DNA from 3 places in the Bacillus sp. SH7-1 genome. Region 1 is predicted to be linked to each of the others. Evidence: riboswitches for the same ligand, from Rfam matches in the RefSeq annotation. Region 1 holds a riboswitch; each other region holds the start of a gene.
The links. A riboswitch is a leader RNA that binds a small molecule or an ion and turns the genes downstream of it on or off. The one in region 1 is predicted to bind thiamine pyrophosphate.
Positions count from the first base shown of each region.

Region 2: linked by a shared signal. The riboswitch ahead of tenA (thiaminase II) and the one ahead of thiM (hydroxyethylthiazole kinase) in region 1 are both predicted to bind thiamine pyrophosphate.
Region 3: linked by a shared signal. The riboswitch ahead of thiC (phosphomethylpyrimidine synthase ThiC) and the one ahead of thiM (hydroxyethylthiazole kinase) in region 1 are both predicted to bind thiamine pyrophosphate.

Region 1 covers NZ_QNUD01000024.1:100,006-104,560, reverse strand. The annotation lists gene DN390_RS19780 (anaerobic C4-dicarboxylate transporter family protein) at 1-1,144, shown strand, start outside; gene thiE (thiamine phosphate synthase) at 1,268-1,927, opposite strand; gene thiM (hydroxyethylthiazole kinase) at 1,944-2,750, opposite strand; TPP riboswitch at 2,823-2,932, opposite strand; gene topB (DNA topoisomerase III) at 3,159-4,555, shown strand, end outside.
Region 2 covers NZ_QNUD01000006.1:122,547-127,101, forward strand. The annotation lists gene DN390_RS06225 (ABC transporter permease) at 1-316, opposite strand, end outside; gene DN390_RS06230 (ABC transporter ATP-binding protein) at 316-1,065, opposite strand; gene tenA (thiaminase II) at 1,034-1,729, opposite strand; TPP riboswitch at 1,812-1,914, opposite strand; TPP riboswitch at 1,974-2,085, opposite strand; gene DN390_RS06240 (SH3 domain-containing protein) at 2,355-3,515, shown strand; gene DN390_RS06245 (hypothetical protein) at 3,521-3,859, shown strand; gene DN390_RS06250 (DUF3965 domain-containing protein) at 4,101-4,555, opposite strand, start outside.
Region 3 covers NZ_QNUD01000003.1:204,248-208,802, reverse strand. The annotation lists gene DN390_RS01960 (metal-binding protein) at 1-9, shown strand, start outside; gene DN390_RS01955 (magnetosome magnetite crystal formation protein family) at 78-395, opposite strand; gene lldP (L-lactate permease) at 691-2,352, shown strand; TPP riboswitch at 2,424-2,539, shown strand; gene thiC (phosphomethylpyrimidine synthase ThiC) at 2,654-4,414, shown strand; gene DN390_RS01940 (arsenic transporter) at 4,516-4,555, opposite strand, start outside.

The sequences.
Region 1 (4,555 bases):
AATTACAGCTGCAGGTGCCCTGCAAGCTGCTGGAGGAATGGACTACCTTGTTCATCTGGCCGAGAAAGCATTACGAAAAAATCCAAAACGCATTACATTCTTTGCTCCAATTGTTACTTATTTATTTACACTCTGCGCAGGAACTGGTCACGTTGCTTATTCTGTACTTCCTGTCATCGCAGAAGTCTCTCGCGAATCCGGGATTAGACCGGAACGACCAATGTCAATTGCCGTAATCGCTTCCCAGCAAGCAATTACAGCTAGTCCTATATCAGCCGCAACAGTTGCACTTTTAGCAATGTTAGCTGACTATAAAATCACCTTATTAGATATTTTAAAAGTAAGTATCCCTTCTACTTTCATCGCTTGTATGGTAGCTGCATTTGTTGCTAGCAAAATGGGGAAAGAATTAAATGAGGACCCTGAATACTTGAAACGATTAAAAGAAGGAATGATTCCTAAGATTGAAGAGAAAAAAGAATTTATTGGTGTAAAAGGCGCTAAATTATCAGTTATCCTTTTCCTAGTAGGAACTTTTCTTGTCGTACTTCTCGGTTCATTTGAAGCACTTCGTCCAGGATGGATGGTTGATGGAAAGTTAGTTCGTCTTTCCATGCCAAACACAATTGAAATGGTTATGTTAACGATCGCAGCTCTTATTATTATTTTCTGTAAACCAAATGTAGAAAGCATCGTGTCTGGTAACGTCTTTAAAGCGGGTGCAACAGCAGTTGTTGCTATTTTCGGTATTGCTTGGATGGGAGATACTTTCTTTAACGGAAACTTAAATATGATTCAAGGATCAATTCAGCACCTAGTAACAAGTGCACCATGGCTATTTGCCATCGCATTATTCATTCTATCTATTTTACTATATAGCCAAGCAGCAACAGTACGTGCTTTAATGCCTCTTGGATTATCACTCGGTATTCCACCAGCACTACTAATCGCTATGTTCCCTGCAGTAAATGGATACTTCTTCATTCCAAACTATGGAACAATCGTTGCTGCCATTAACTTTGATCGTACTGGTACAACTGGCATTGGAAAATATGTTTTAAATCATAGCTTTATGATTCCAGGCCTAATCGCAACATTCACTTCTATCGGAATTGGAATGCTCTTAATTTCAATTATGTTTTAAAGAAAAAGCACAAATCCAAAGTTTTAAAGGGTTTGTGCTTTTTTAATCAAACGTTTGTTTAAATATTTTTAACTGTCCATTCTTCCATTATATTCTTTACTATTTGCGTGAAGTACCCTTTCTCTATAAACTCTTACTTACTTCCTCTGCTAGCTTCTTCGTACTTTCATACGCAGATTCCGCTAAACTAATGGCAGAAATAACAGAAATACCGTCTGCACCTGCCTCTATAACCGAAGCGGTATTTTCAATTGAAATGCCACCAATCCCGACAATCGGTATTATAATTCCTTGTTCTCTAAAATGAGCTAAACCTTTCGTTCCTTGCACCGCTTTCGTATCTTTTTTCGTACTCGTTGGGAAAATAGGGCCAACACCTAAATAATCCGCTCCATTTTCAATTGCCCAGCGTGCTTCTTCAATTGTATGTGTAGATACACCGATAATTTTGTCCCCCATTTTTTCACGAACAGAAGTAATTCCTTCATCATCTTGTCCAACATGCACGCCATCTGCATCTAACTCGAGAGCTAGTTCCACATCATCATTTACGATGAATGGTACACCGTACTCCTTACAAATTGCTTGTAGTTCTTTTGCGAAACAAATACGTTTCTCTCCCGTTAAAGCGCCTTCCCCCTTTTCACGAAATTGAAAGATTGTTATACCGCCTTCAAGTGCATCTCTCAATACTTGCAGTGGATCCTTCGTACAATTGTTACTTCCCATAATAAAATATACTGATAACAACCTGGACATTTCTGCCTTTGAAATACGCGACATTTATTTTCCCTCCTTACTATATAACCTCAATCTTCCCATACTTCTCTATATCACCCGAAGTCGTATTCGCTAACTGATTTAAAAATTCAATTTGGAAACTACCAGGTCCCTGCTCTACTGTCTTAGCAGCTGCTAGTTCCGCGGCTACACCATAAAACGTTAATGCAGCTACTGCTGCCTTTACATAATCCTTTTCTACCGCTACAAATGCTCCTATTACAGAAGTTAGTAAACAACCAGTTCCCGTAACTTTCGTCAAAATAGGGTGACCATTTCGAATAACAATAGTTCGCTCTCCATCTGTAACAACATCTTCTTTTCCAGTAATCACCGCAACTGTATTCAATTCGTCCGCTGCCTGCTTTGCAATACTTACGACATTACCATTTCCAGCACCAGCGTCTACCCCTTTAATTTCCCATCTCTCATTAATAACGTTCGCTATTTCAGCTGCATTTCCGCGAATAATTGCTAACTCGATTTCAGCCGGAATATGTCTCGCAACTTCTGTTCGATAAGACGTTGCTCCTGCACCAACTGGATCAAACAGTACTGGTACATTGTTCACATTTGCTGATTTACCGGCAAGTAACATCGCTTCTACTTCTTCCGGACGAAGTGTTCCCATATTTAATACTAATGCTCCAGCAATGCTAGCCATTTCTGCCACTTCTTCTTTTGCATACGCCATTACAGGTGATGCCCCTAATGCTAATAAACCGTTAGCTGTAAAATTTGTGACAACAACATTTGTAATATTATGAACGAGCGGATTAGATTCTCTCACCAAATCCACTACTTTGCTAATTTCTTTCATATTCATCCTTCTCATCCCCTAACTATAGTGATGGGAGATACACAAAAAGGCACTTTGCGCGTACGCAAAGTGCCTGAACATGTGCTTTTACACTCTCCCTACGCTGGCATTATCCAACAGGTTCAAATGGTCAATGACGGATTAGTCATACTCTCAGTTTGCATCCACAAACTCCCATGTGTTTATTATTCATCTACTTCAAAGTCTACTCTTATTCTAGTAAAATAACAAGTTCTTTACTTTTCTATTTAATATAGAAGCAACCTATAAAACAATAAGCATAATCAAGTGAAACTTTAATCAGTGAGTGTTTTGTTCATTCCACTAAAAACAGCTCAAATATGGAGCGAAACTGAATCTCAAGAAGATGTATGCTATAGTTAACGTATGGAATTTTGAAAGGATGTTTTTAATATGTCAAAAAGCGTTGTAATCGCTGAAAAACCTTCCGTTGCACGTGATATTGCGCGTGTACTGAAGTGCGAAAAAAAAGGAAACGGCTACCTTGAAGGTAGTAAATATATTGTAACTTGGGCTTTAGGACATCTCGTTACACTAGCTGATCCAGAAAACTATGATGTGAAATATAAAAAGTGGAATTTAGAAGATTTACCGATGCTACCTGAACGTTTGAAATTAACGGTTATTAAACAAACAGGGAAACAATTTAATGCTGTAAAAAGTCAGCTTCTTAGAAAAGATGTAAATGAAATCATTGTAGCAACAGACGCTGGCCGTGAAGGAGAATTGGTCGCTCGTTGGATTATTGATAAGGTTCGAGTTAACAAACCAATCAAACGTCTATGGATTTCATCTGTTACTGATAAAGCAATTAAAGATGGTTTCGCAAATTTAAAACCAGGTAAAGCATATGACAATTTATATGCTTCAGCAGTTGCGCGTTCAGAAGCTGACTGGTATATCGGTCTTAACGCGACTCGAGCTTTAACGACTCGCTTTAATGCCCAGCTGAATTGCGGCCGTGTACAAACACCTACTGTCGCTATGATCGCTAATCGTGAAGATGAAATAAAGAACTTCAAAGCTCAAACTTACTACGGCATTGAAGCTCAAACAACAAATCAATTAAAACTAACTTGGCAAGATGCAAACGGTAATAGCCGTAGTTTTAATAAAGAAAAAATTGATGATATTGTAAAAAATCTAGATAAACAAAATGCCACTGTTGTGGAAATTGATAAAAAGCAGAAGAAATCATTCTCTCCTGGTCTTTATGATTTAACTGAATTACAGCGTGATGCAAATAAAAAGTTTGGTTATTCTGCTAAAGAAACATTAAACATTATGCAGAAGTTATATGAACAACATAAAGTGCTAACGTATCCTCGTACAGATTCACGTTACATTTCATCTGATATCGTTGGAACACTTCCAGAACGTCTAAAAGCGTGTGGCGTCGGAGAATACCGTCCTTTAGCACATAAAGTATTACAAAAGCCTATCAAGCCTAATAAATCATTTGTTGATGATAGTAAAGTAAGTGATCATCATGCAATTATTCCAACAGAAGGATATGTTAACTTCTCAGCCTTCACAGATAAAGAGCGTAAAATTTATGATCTAGTTGTAAAACGTTTCTTAGCTGTTTTATTCCCAGCATTCGAATACGAGCAACTAACGTTACGCACAAAAGTCGACAATGAAACGTTCATTGCACGCGGAAAAACAATTTTACATGCCGGTTGGAAAGAAGTATATGAAAATCGCTTTGAAGATGATGATGTAACTGATGACGTAAAAGAGCAACTTTTACCTCGCATTGAAAAAGGCGATACATTAACTGTAAAGTT
Region 2 (4,555 bases), on a different contig from region 1:
GCGCAGTAATAGGAATCGTTTGTGAGGCAACTAATAATGGATAAAATGCTCTCTCCATCCAATTACTCGCATTCATTAACATCGCTAGCCCTACCCCAAGTAGGATAGAAATAGCCACCCCTATTAAAACGACATATAATGTTGCCGGCAAATGAACCGTAAATAATATATCTTTTAGTTTCCATATTTTCATTACAATTGCAGATGGTGACGGTAAAATGTACATCTCATCTACAATTCTTGCGCCTATTTCCCACATGACAAGTAAAATACTAGAAAGTGTAAGGGCAGGTAAAAGTTCCTTCAACCGGTTCATCATACGAGTACCTGCCTTTGTAACATACTAAGAAGCTCATCTTTAAGCGCTAACACTTCAGGCTTATATAAATCTTTTCTTGTCCGGTTACGATCAAGCGGTACAATCTTCTCAGTTAAAGTAGTTATCGGTTGATTTTCTACAACGAAGATTCGATTAGAAAGAAATAATGCTTCTTCCACATCATGAGTGATAAATAAAATTGTTTTTTCCCACTCTTTCCATTGTTCAAACAGCCATTCTTGCAAAGATGCCTTCGTTAAAGCATCCAACGCGCTAAACGGTTCATCTAACAGCAATATCTCCCCGCCTGTTAATAAAGTTCTAATAAAAGATACGCGTTGTCTCATACCGCCAGATAAATCTTTCGGATATTTTGTCTCATACCCTTGTAAGCCAAATTTATGTAACAGTTCCTTTGCCTTTATTTGTGCTTCTTTCTTCTGTACACCTTGGCACTCTAGCGGCAGAGCTGCATTCTCAATAATCGTTCTCCATGGCAGGAGCATATCTTTTTGGGGCATATACCCTACAGGATGGCTCTTTGTTTCTGTCAGCTCTATCTGTCCCGTACTTGCTTCTTCTAAACCTGTAATAAGGCGAAATAAAGTACTTTTCCCGCATCCACTCGGTCCGATAATACTTACAAACTCTTTATCTTGTATAGAAGCATTTAATTCATTGATGATTGGCTTCTCATCATAATGAAAAGAAACATTATGAAACTGTAGTATGTTCTTGCTCCTCAAATCCCCACATCTCCTTACGATAGGACATATCCCAGAATAAATATTCAAATCGACTGGAATATAGGAAAATCTCCTCTAATCGATCTAGCTCTTTTCCAGACTTTCCAACTGCCATTTCATTTAATAAATCTATTAACCAAATACAAAGGTTACCGTATTCTTCAGAACTATATCCTTGAATCCACTCACCAAAGAACTCATGATCTCTTGCTCCAGGAATATCATTTAAACGCTTTCCAATTTCCCAGTAGCTCCACATACACGGAAGAAGTGCTGCTATTAATTCCGCAAGTGTGCCATTTTGAGATACAGACATCATGTAATTTGTATAAGCTAAATTTTTAGCAGATGGTTTGGCAGACTCTATCTCCTCTATAGAAATTCCAAGTCTTTTTGCATACTGTTTATGGATCGTCATTTCTCCATTTAATATTCCATCAATTTGTTCAGCAAATTTCCCCATTACTTGTGGATTCGTTGCCTTTACAACACCAATCGCATATAGCTTTGCATAATCTAACAAATATAAATAATCTTGGATAATATAATACTGAAACTTATCTTTTTCTAACGTGCCATCTCCCATACCTACTACAAACGGATGATTATGACTCATCTCCCAAACTGGTTGTACAGTTTCTAATAATCTATCGCAAAATTTCATTTCTCTATCCCCTTTCAATTCATATATCTAAATAAAAAACCACTTCTAAATAAGAAGTGGTTACAGCAAATAAAATTATAATTTATTCGTTGCTCCACTTCCCTTCGCTAGTATTACCTAGATCAGGTCTGTAAGGGTTAAGGATTATTCCTCTCTCAGCACAACAAGCACCCCTAGTGGTTTCAATATGAAATTTTTAAATAAAAAAGCCCCGTTTCTATACGCAAAGAAACGGGACTCATTATTAGTGTCCGAATTGCTTCCCTACGCTAGCATAATCTAGATCAGGTAATGAAAAGGATCAAAGGCTTACGGCCTACTCTCAGCTGGCAACACCAGCTCTCCTAGCAAACTATGAAATTATCACTGTCAGTATAACACCGTAATAAGACATCATCAACTGTTTTAATTTTCTCAATTGTCAACAAAATAACAAAACTATTTAATACTTATATTCTATCTTAGAAATTAATATCCTAATTAATTGGATAATAAGGAATCATTATCCTCAAAAAATTTATTTTTTTATTGATTTCATATTACATTTATGTGAATACACCCACTATATTATATCTTTATACTATAATAAAATTACAACTATACAACTAGAGGAGGTCTCTATTATATGAATATGAAAGCTACTGCTTTAACAGCAACTACTGTCGCAATTGCCTCTTTACTTCCTTCTATGGGAGAAACAACTGTACAAACAGCCAACGCTGAACAATTATCTAACGTGAAAACTGGATATGTCAAAGTCGATCAAGTAGCCTTACATACACAAGATAACGCAAATAGCTCATCAATTGATACAATTCGCTTTAATACGAAAGTGAATATACTTGAAACAACTAATGACTGGTATAAAGTATCTGTTAATAATAAAGCAGGTTACGTACAAAAAGATGCTATTCTACTAAAAAACAAACTTCAATCTAATAATCAATACATCGTTAATGCCAATGCATTAAACGTTCGTTCTGAACCTAATTTAGAATCTTCAATTTTAGATGTATTACCAAATGGGAAATTCGTTACCATTCAAGAAGAAAAAGGTGAGTGGTATAAAATTTTACATAATGGCAAAACAGGTTACGTACAAAAGGCATTCGTGTCTAATGGTTCACAGCCTTTAGTAAAAGGCATCACAGTTCAAAATAATACGAAATACACAGTTGCAACACCTAAACTTAATGTACGTAGCAATGCTAGTACAAGTAGTGCACTACTTGGTTCATTACAAAATGGTACACAAATACAAGTAGTGGAAACTGTCGGAACTTGGTATAAAATTCGTTTTGGCACAGGATACGGATATGTAGCAAAGCATTATGTGGTGCAAAATCAAACGCAATCACAAACTCAAACAGCTCAACCTACTTCCATTCCAGCAGTTTTCAAATTCCCTACTCAAGGAAGAATTAGCTCAACCTTTGATATGCGCTGGGAACAAATGCATTATGGGATAGATATTGCAGCTCAGGGTAATGTCTCTATCCAAGCTGCGGCTGCAGGTAAAGTTGTGAAATCATATTATTCAGCTAGCTATGGCAATGTTGTGTTCATCGCTCATCAACTAAACGGGAAACTATATACAACAGTCTATGCTCATATGAAAGATCGCACTGTACAAGCTGGCGATCAAGTACAAGCTGGACAATTAGTAGGTCATATGGGAAACACAGGTCATTCATACGGGCAACATCTTCATTTTGAATTACACAATGGAGAATGGAATTTTGAAAAAACAAATGCAGTAAACCCACTGCCATATTTAGTTAGGTAAATTGTATGCCACGCAATATCAATATACCTCTCTTAATTGAATACTTAGCCTTTTTAGGTTTAATCTGTTGTTTAATCATTTACAATACAAATACTGTATTTTTATCTATTATCATTGCTTTTGTCGCTTTAGAAATTATGATGGAATCCTTTCAAGTTCAACTAAAACAAAAAATTGCACATATTTATAATGCCATCTTTCTATTAAGTGCCCTAATAACAAATATTATTAGTAATGGTTTTTATTTATCTACCGTATTTCCTGTGTTCTTTATGGCTGTTTTACTATTCATAGCTAGATACATTCATGTCCCTAATAACAAAAAACACGAACAAGAAGCTTAGAAAGAGGAGACACTGTGTACCAATCTTTCAAAGATAATCCACTAAAATATATATTGAATTTATATAAAAAAATAAATACTTTTTTTGGTATACAAGGAAGCAATACGGCACAATTTCTCCTTTATGGAATGTTATTTCTCGTCTTAATTGCGTTCTTCTTGCTTTATTAATAAAAAAAGGATCTCACATAAAATTGAGATCCTTTTTAATTTATATAAATTTTTTATATAAAAAATGCTCTTTATCCGCAAGCATATTTTTCATAAATAAAGCTAAGATTATATTTTTTCTCCAAGCTCATCCTTTGTTCATCATCACACCAATAGAACAGAATGTCATGAATCGTTGCGTAACGCTTATTTTTAAGAAATAGTTTAAAGAATGATGGCAGACAATCATGTAATTGTATAAATATATAATTGCGTAATATTTCTTCTTTATATTCAATGCCCTTACAAATATACAGTAATTCTTCACAATAATATGCATGCTGTGGAACTTGAATCATTTCGAAAAATGGCACATATGATAATAACTTTCCGATAAAATGATCATATCGATCCATTATTCCTATCGTCATATGCTCCATCATATCTTTCATTACATATAAATAATCATCTACATGAGTAGTCTTTAATGGGTCTAATCGATCTGAAATTTGAGAAAGTACAGCTCTTTGACAAGCTAATACCGCTT
Region 3 (4,555 bases), on a different contig from region 1:
AGAAGATAAAAAAACCGTCCCAAAAGGTATTTTGGGACGGTTTTTCTTTTTAATCAAACGTTTGTTTAAAAAAGAAATTAAGCTTTCAGTACTTTAATGCCTTTCACAATGTTCCAAATGAAGTAGTATAAGCTGATGATTCCGCAAATACATAAGACAATCATTGCACCGATTCCAAGTGTTACATCTGCTTGATCAGATCCAAGCCCCATAATTCCTAAAATAGTTACGCCGATGAATGTAGCGATACTTGGAATGATGTGTGTCCATAGAGCACGTTTTGCATGTGGTTTTGTTTCAGCATCGCCTACAATCCAAACGATAATAGGGAATAAGATAGGGGCAAATAGTACACTAAAGTATGATAAAGCAGCTAATATTTTGTTTCCGTTCATATATATCACCTCATGAATAATATCTGTTGTTATACTATTATTATGCAATAGTCTTGGCAAGCTTTCTATCGATGAACATTACAGGAACATGACGATTTTGTAAGATTTTTTGTTAAATGATAAAATTTTCGAAAAAATCTTTTTAAATGGAAATTGTTATGGTACAGTATAAATGAAAGTTATTGAAAACGTTTTCTTAAACGTTTTTTATTTTTAGGCTGAAAGGTATGATGACCTGATAGTCTATTGATGAGGTTATTCTATTTAAAAGGGGATTCTTTAGGGGGAGAGAACAATGAACACATGGACACAAATTTATGATCCGTTCGGAAACATTTGGATTTCGGCAGCGGTCGCACTTATTCCGATTATCTTTTTTTTCTTAGCTTTAGCAGTTTTCCGCATGAAGGGGTATGTGGCAGGATTTATTACAGTTGTACTTACAATTTTAGTGGCGTTATTCGCTTATAAGATGCCGTTCACGATGGCGATGGCAGCGACTGGATATGGTTTCTTATACGGACTATGGCCAATTGCTTGGATTATCATTATGTCGGTATTTTTATATAAAATTTCTGTGAAAACAGGTCAATTCGATGTGATTCGTGCATCTGTATTATCCATTACGAATGACCATCGTTTACTCGTTATTTTAATCGGTTTTTCATTCGGAGCATTTTTAGAAGGGGCAGCAGGATTTGGTGCACCAGTAGCGATTACGGCAGCACTTCTTGCAGGGCTTGGATTAAATCCTTTATATGCAGCGGGTCTTTGTTTGATTGCAAATACGGCACCAGTAGCGTTCGGAGCGATGGGAATTCCGATTACCGTTGCTGGACAAGTAACAGGTATTGATCCACATAAAATCGGACAAATGGCTGGACATCAATTACCGTTCTTATCATTATTTGTTCCATTCTTTATCGTATTTTTAATGGACGGGTTGAAAGGGGTAAGACAAACGTGGCCTGCTTTACTTGTAGCAGGTAGCTCATTTGCAATTACACAGTTCATTACAGCGACATTTTTAGGGCCGGAACTTCCGGATATTACATCGGCACTTGTAAGTTTAGTTAGTTTGGCGCTGTTCTTAAAAGTATGGCAACCGAAAGAAATTTATCAATCCGGGCAAGCAAATAGTGAAGTAGCAGCAACAACGACAGCAGCATCGATGCCGAAATTAACGTTTGGAAAGGTAGTGAAGGCATGGTCTCCATTTATCGTATTAACGGTTATGGTAGTCATTTGGAGCCAAAGTTTCTTTAAAGCATTATTTGCTTCAGGAGGCGCGTTAGAAAGTCTTGTATTTAAGTTTGAAATTCCAGGATTGCACAATTTGGTAATGAAAGCAGAGCCAATCGTAAATAAACCGACGCCTTATGAGGCGATTTTGAAGCTTGATGTATTATCAGCAACTGGAACAGCGATTTTAATTGCTTGCATCATTTCCATGTTTATTTTGAAAATGAATGTAAAAGATGCAGTAGTGACATTTAAAGAAACGTTAAGCGAATTAAAAATGCCAATTCTATCTATTGGATTCGTATTAGGATTTGCATTTATCGCAAACTATTCTGGTCTATCTTCTACTTTAGCGTTAGCACTAGCAGGAACTGGCGGATTATTCCCGTTCTTCTCACCATTCCTAGGCTGGATTGGCGTATTCTTAACAGGTTCCGATACGTCAGCGAATGCATTATTCTCAAATCTACAAGCAATTACAGCACAACAAGTTGGCGTATCTGAAGTGCTTCTCGTTGCAGCAAATACAACGGGCGGTGTAACAGGTAAAATGATTTCTCCGCAATCAATTGCGATTGCTTGTGCGGCAGTTGGACTTGCTGGAAAAGAATCAGATTTATTCCGCTTTACAGTGAAGCATAGTTTATTCTTCGTAATTATTGTTGGTATTATGACGTATGTACAGGCATATTATTTAACGTGGATGATTCCGTAAAAAGCAAAAGAATTAAACTTTGCATTTTTCAGATTATCGTGTATGATGGGAAAGTATTGAAAATTAAATCAGTGATAAACTAGGGGTGCCTAACGTATGCGTAGGCTGAGAGAGAAGCGCGTGATCTTCTTAACCCTTTGGACCTGATCTGGCTCGTACCAGCGTAGGGAAGTTAACGGCTTTACATAATGATGTCTTTTATGAGCCAGGTCCTTATTTTTTTATGGACCTGGCTCTTTTTATTTTGGCATACGCTGGCCATATCTCGTCCTTGTCACGAACAGGGGAGGCAACAAAGGTTATGAAACAATCTGTTTCAGCTGAGCAAATTGAATTGAAATCGAGTTTACCAGGGAGTAAGAAAGTATATGTGGATGGACCACGCGCAGGTATGAAAGTGCCGATGCGTGAGATTGAACAAAGCGAAACGAACGGCGTCTCAAATCCACCAATCCGTGTGTATGATACGAGCGGTCCTTATACGGATCCGGCGTATACAGTGGAGCTGGAAAAGGGGTTGCAGGCGCCGCGCCACTCTTGGGTTCTAGAGCGCGGGGATGTAGAGGCATATGAAGGGCGCGAGGTGAAACCAGAGGATGACGGTGTGAAAGTGGCTTCGAAACATACACCTATTTTCCCGCAAATGGATCGCCAGCCGCTTAGAGCGAAGCAAGGTGCAAATGTTACGCAAATGCATTATGCGCGTAATGGCATTATTACGTCTGAGATGGAATACGTTGCGATTCGTGAAGGCGTAGAGCCTGAGTTTGTTCGTAAGGAAATTGCGGAAGGTCGTGCCATTTTACCAGCGAATATTAATCATCCGGAAGCAGAACCGATGATTATCGGGCGTAATTTCCACGTGAAGGTAAATGCAAATATCGGAAACTCTGCTGTATCTTCTTCTATTGCGGAAGAAGTAGAGAAGATGACGTGGGCTACTCGCTGGGGGGCAGATACGATTATGGATTTATCTACAGGTAAAAACATTCATACGACGCGTGAGTGGATTATTCGTAATGCGCCTGTACCAGTTGGAACTGTGCCGATTTATCAGGCGCTGGAAAAGGTAAATGGAATTGCAGAAGATTTAACGTGGGAAGTGTATCGTGATACGTTAATTGAGCAAGCGGAGCAAGGCGTGGATTACTTTACGATTCACGCTGGTGTATTACTTCGTTACATTCCAATTACGGCAAAGCGTACGACAGGTATCGTTTCGCGTGGTGGTTCGATTATGGCGCAGTGGTGTTTATTCCATCATAAAGAAAACTTCCTATATACTCATTTTGAAGAGATTTGTGAAATTATGAAGCAGTACGATGTTTCGTTCTCTCTTGGAGATGGATTACGTCCAGGTTCGATTGCAGATGCAAATGACGAGGCACAATTCTCTGAGCTTGAAACACTTGGTGAATTAACGAAAATTGCTTGGAAACATGATGTGCAAGTGATGATTGAAGGACCTGGACATGTACCGATGCATTTAATTAAAGAGAATATGGAAAAAGAGCTTGATATTTGTCAGGGTGCGCCGTTCTATACACTTGGGCCGTTAACGACAGATATTGCACCAGGTTATGACCATATTACATCGGCGATTGGAGCTGCGATGATTGGCTGGTTTGGAACGGCGATGCTTTGTTATGTAACGCCGAAAGAACATTTAGGATTGCCAAATAAAGATGATGTTCGCACGGGGGTTATTACGTACAAGATCGCTGCACATGCAGCTGATCTTGCGAAAGGGCACAAAACAGCTCATCAGCGTGATGATGCACTTTCAAAAGCTCGTTTTGAATTCCGTTGGCGCGATCAATTTAATTTATCTTTAGATCCTGAGCGTGCGATGGAGTATCACGATGAAACACTGCCAGCAGAAGGCGCGAAAACGGCTCATTTCTGCTCCATGTGTGGACCGAAGTTTTGTAGTATGAGAATTTCACATGATATTCGTGAATATGCGAAAGAAAATGATTTAGAAACGACAGAAGCAATTGAAAAGGGGATGAAAGAGAAAGCGAAAGAATTTAAAGACACTGGTAGTCATTTATACCAATAACACGTTACACCTCTTTACTTGATTGATCACAATGTAGTACCTAACTTAAATATAGAAGAAGCCCCCTTTGCTAAGACGGTAGCAAAAGGGGCTTCTGTCGTTTATAGGGTGAAGAAGAGGTGTACCCAGTAGTATAAGAGG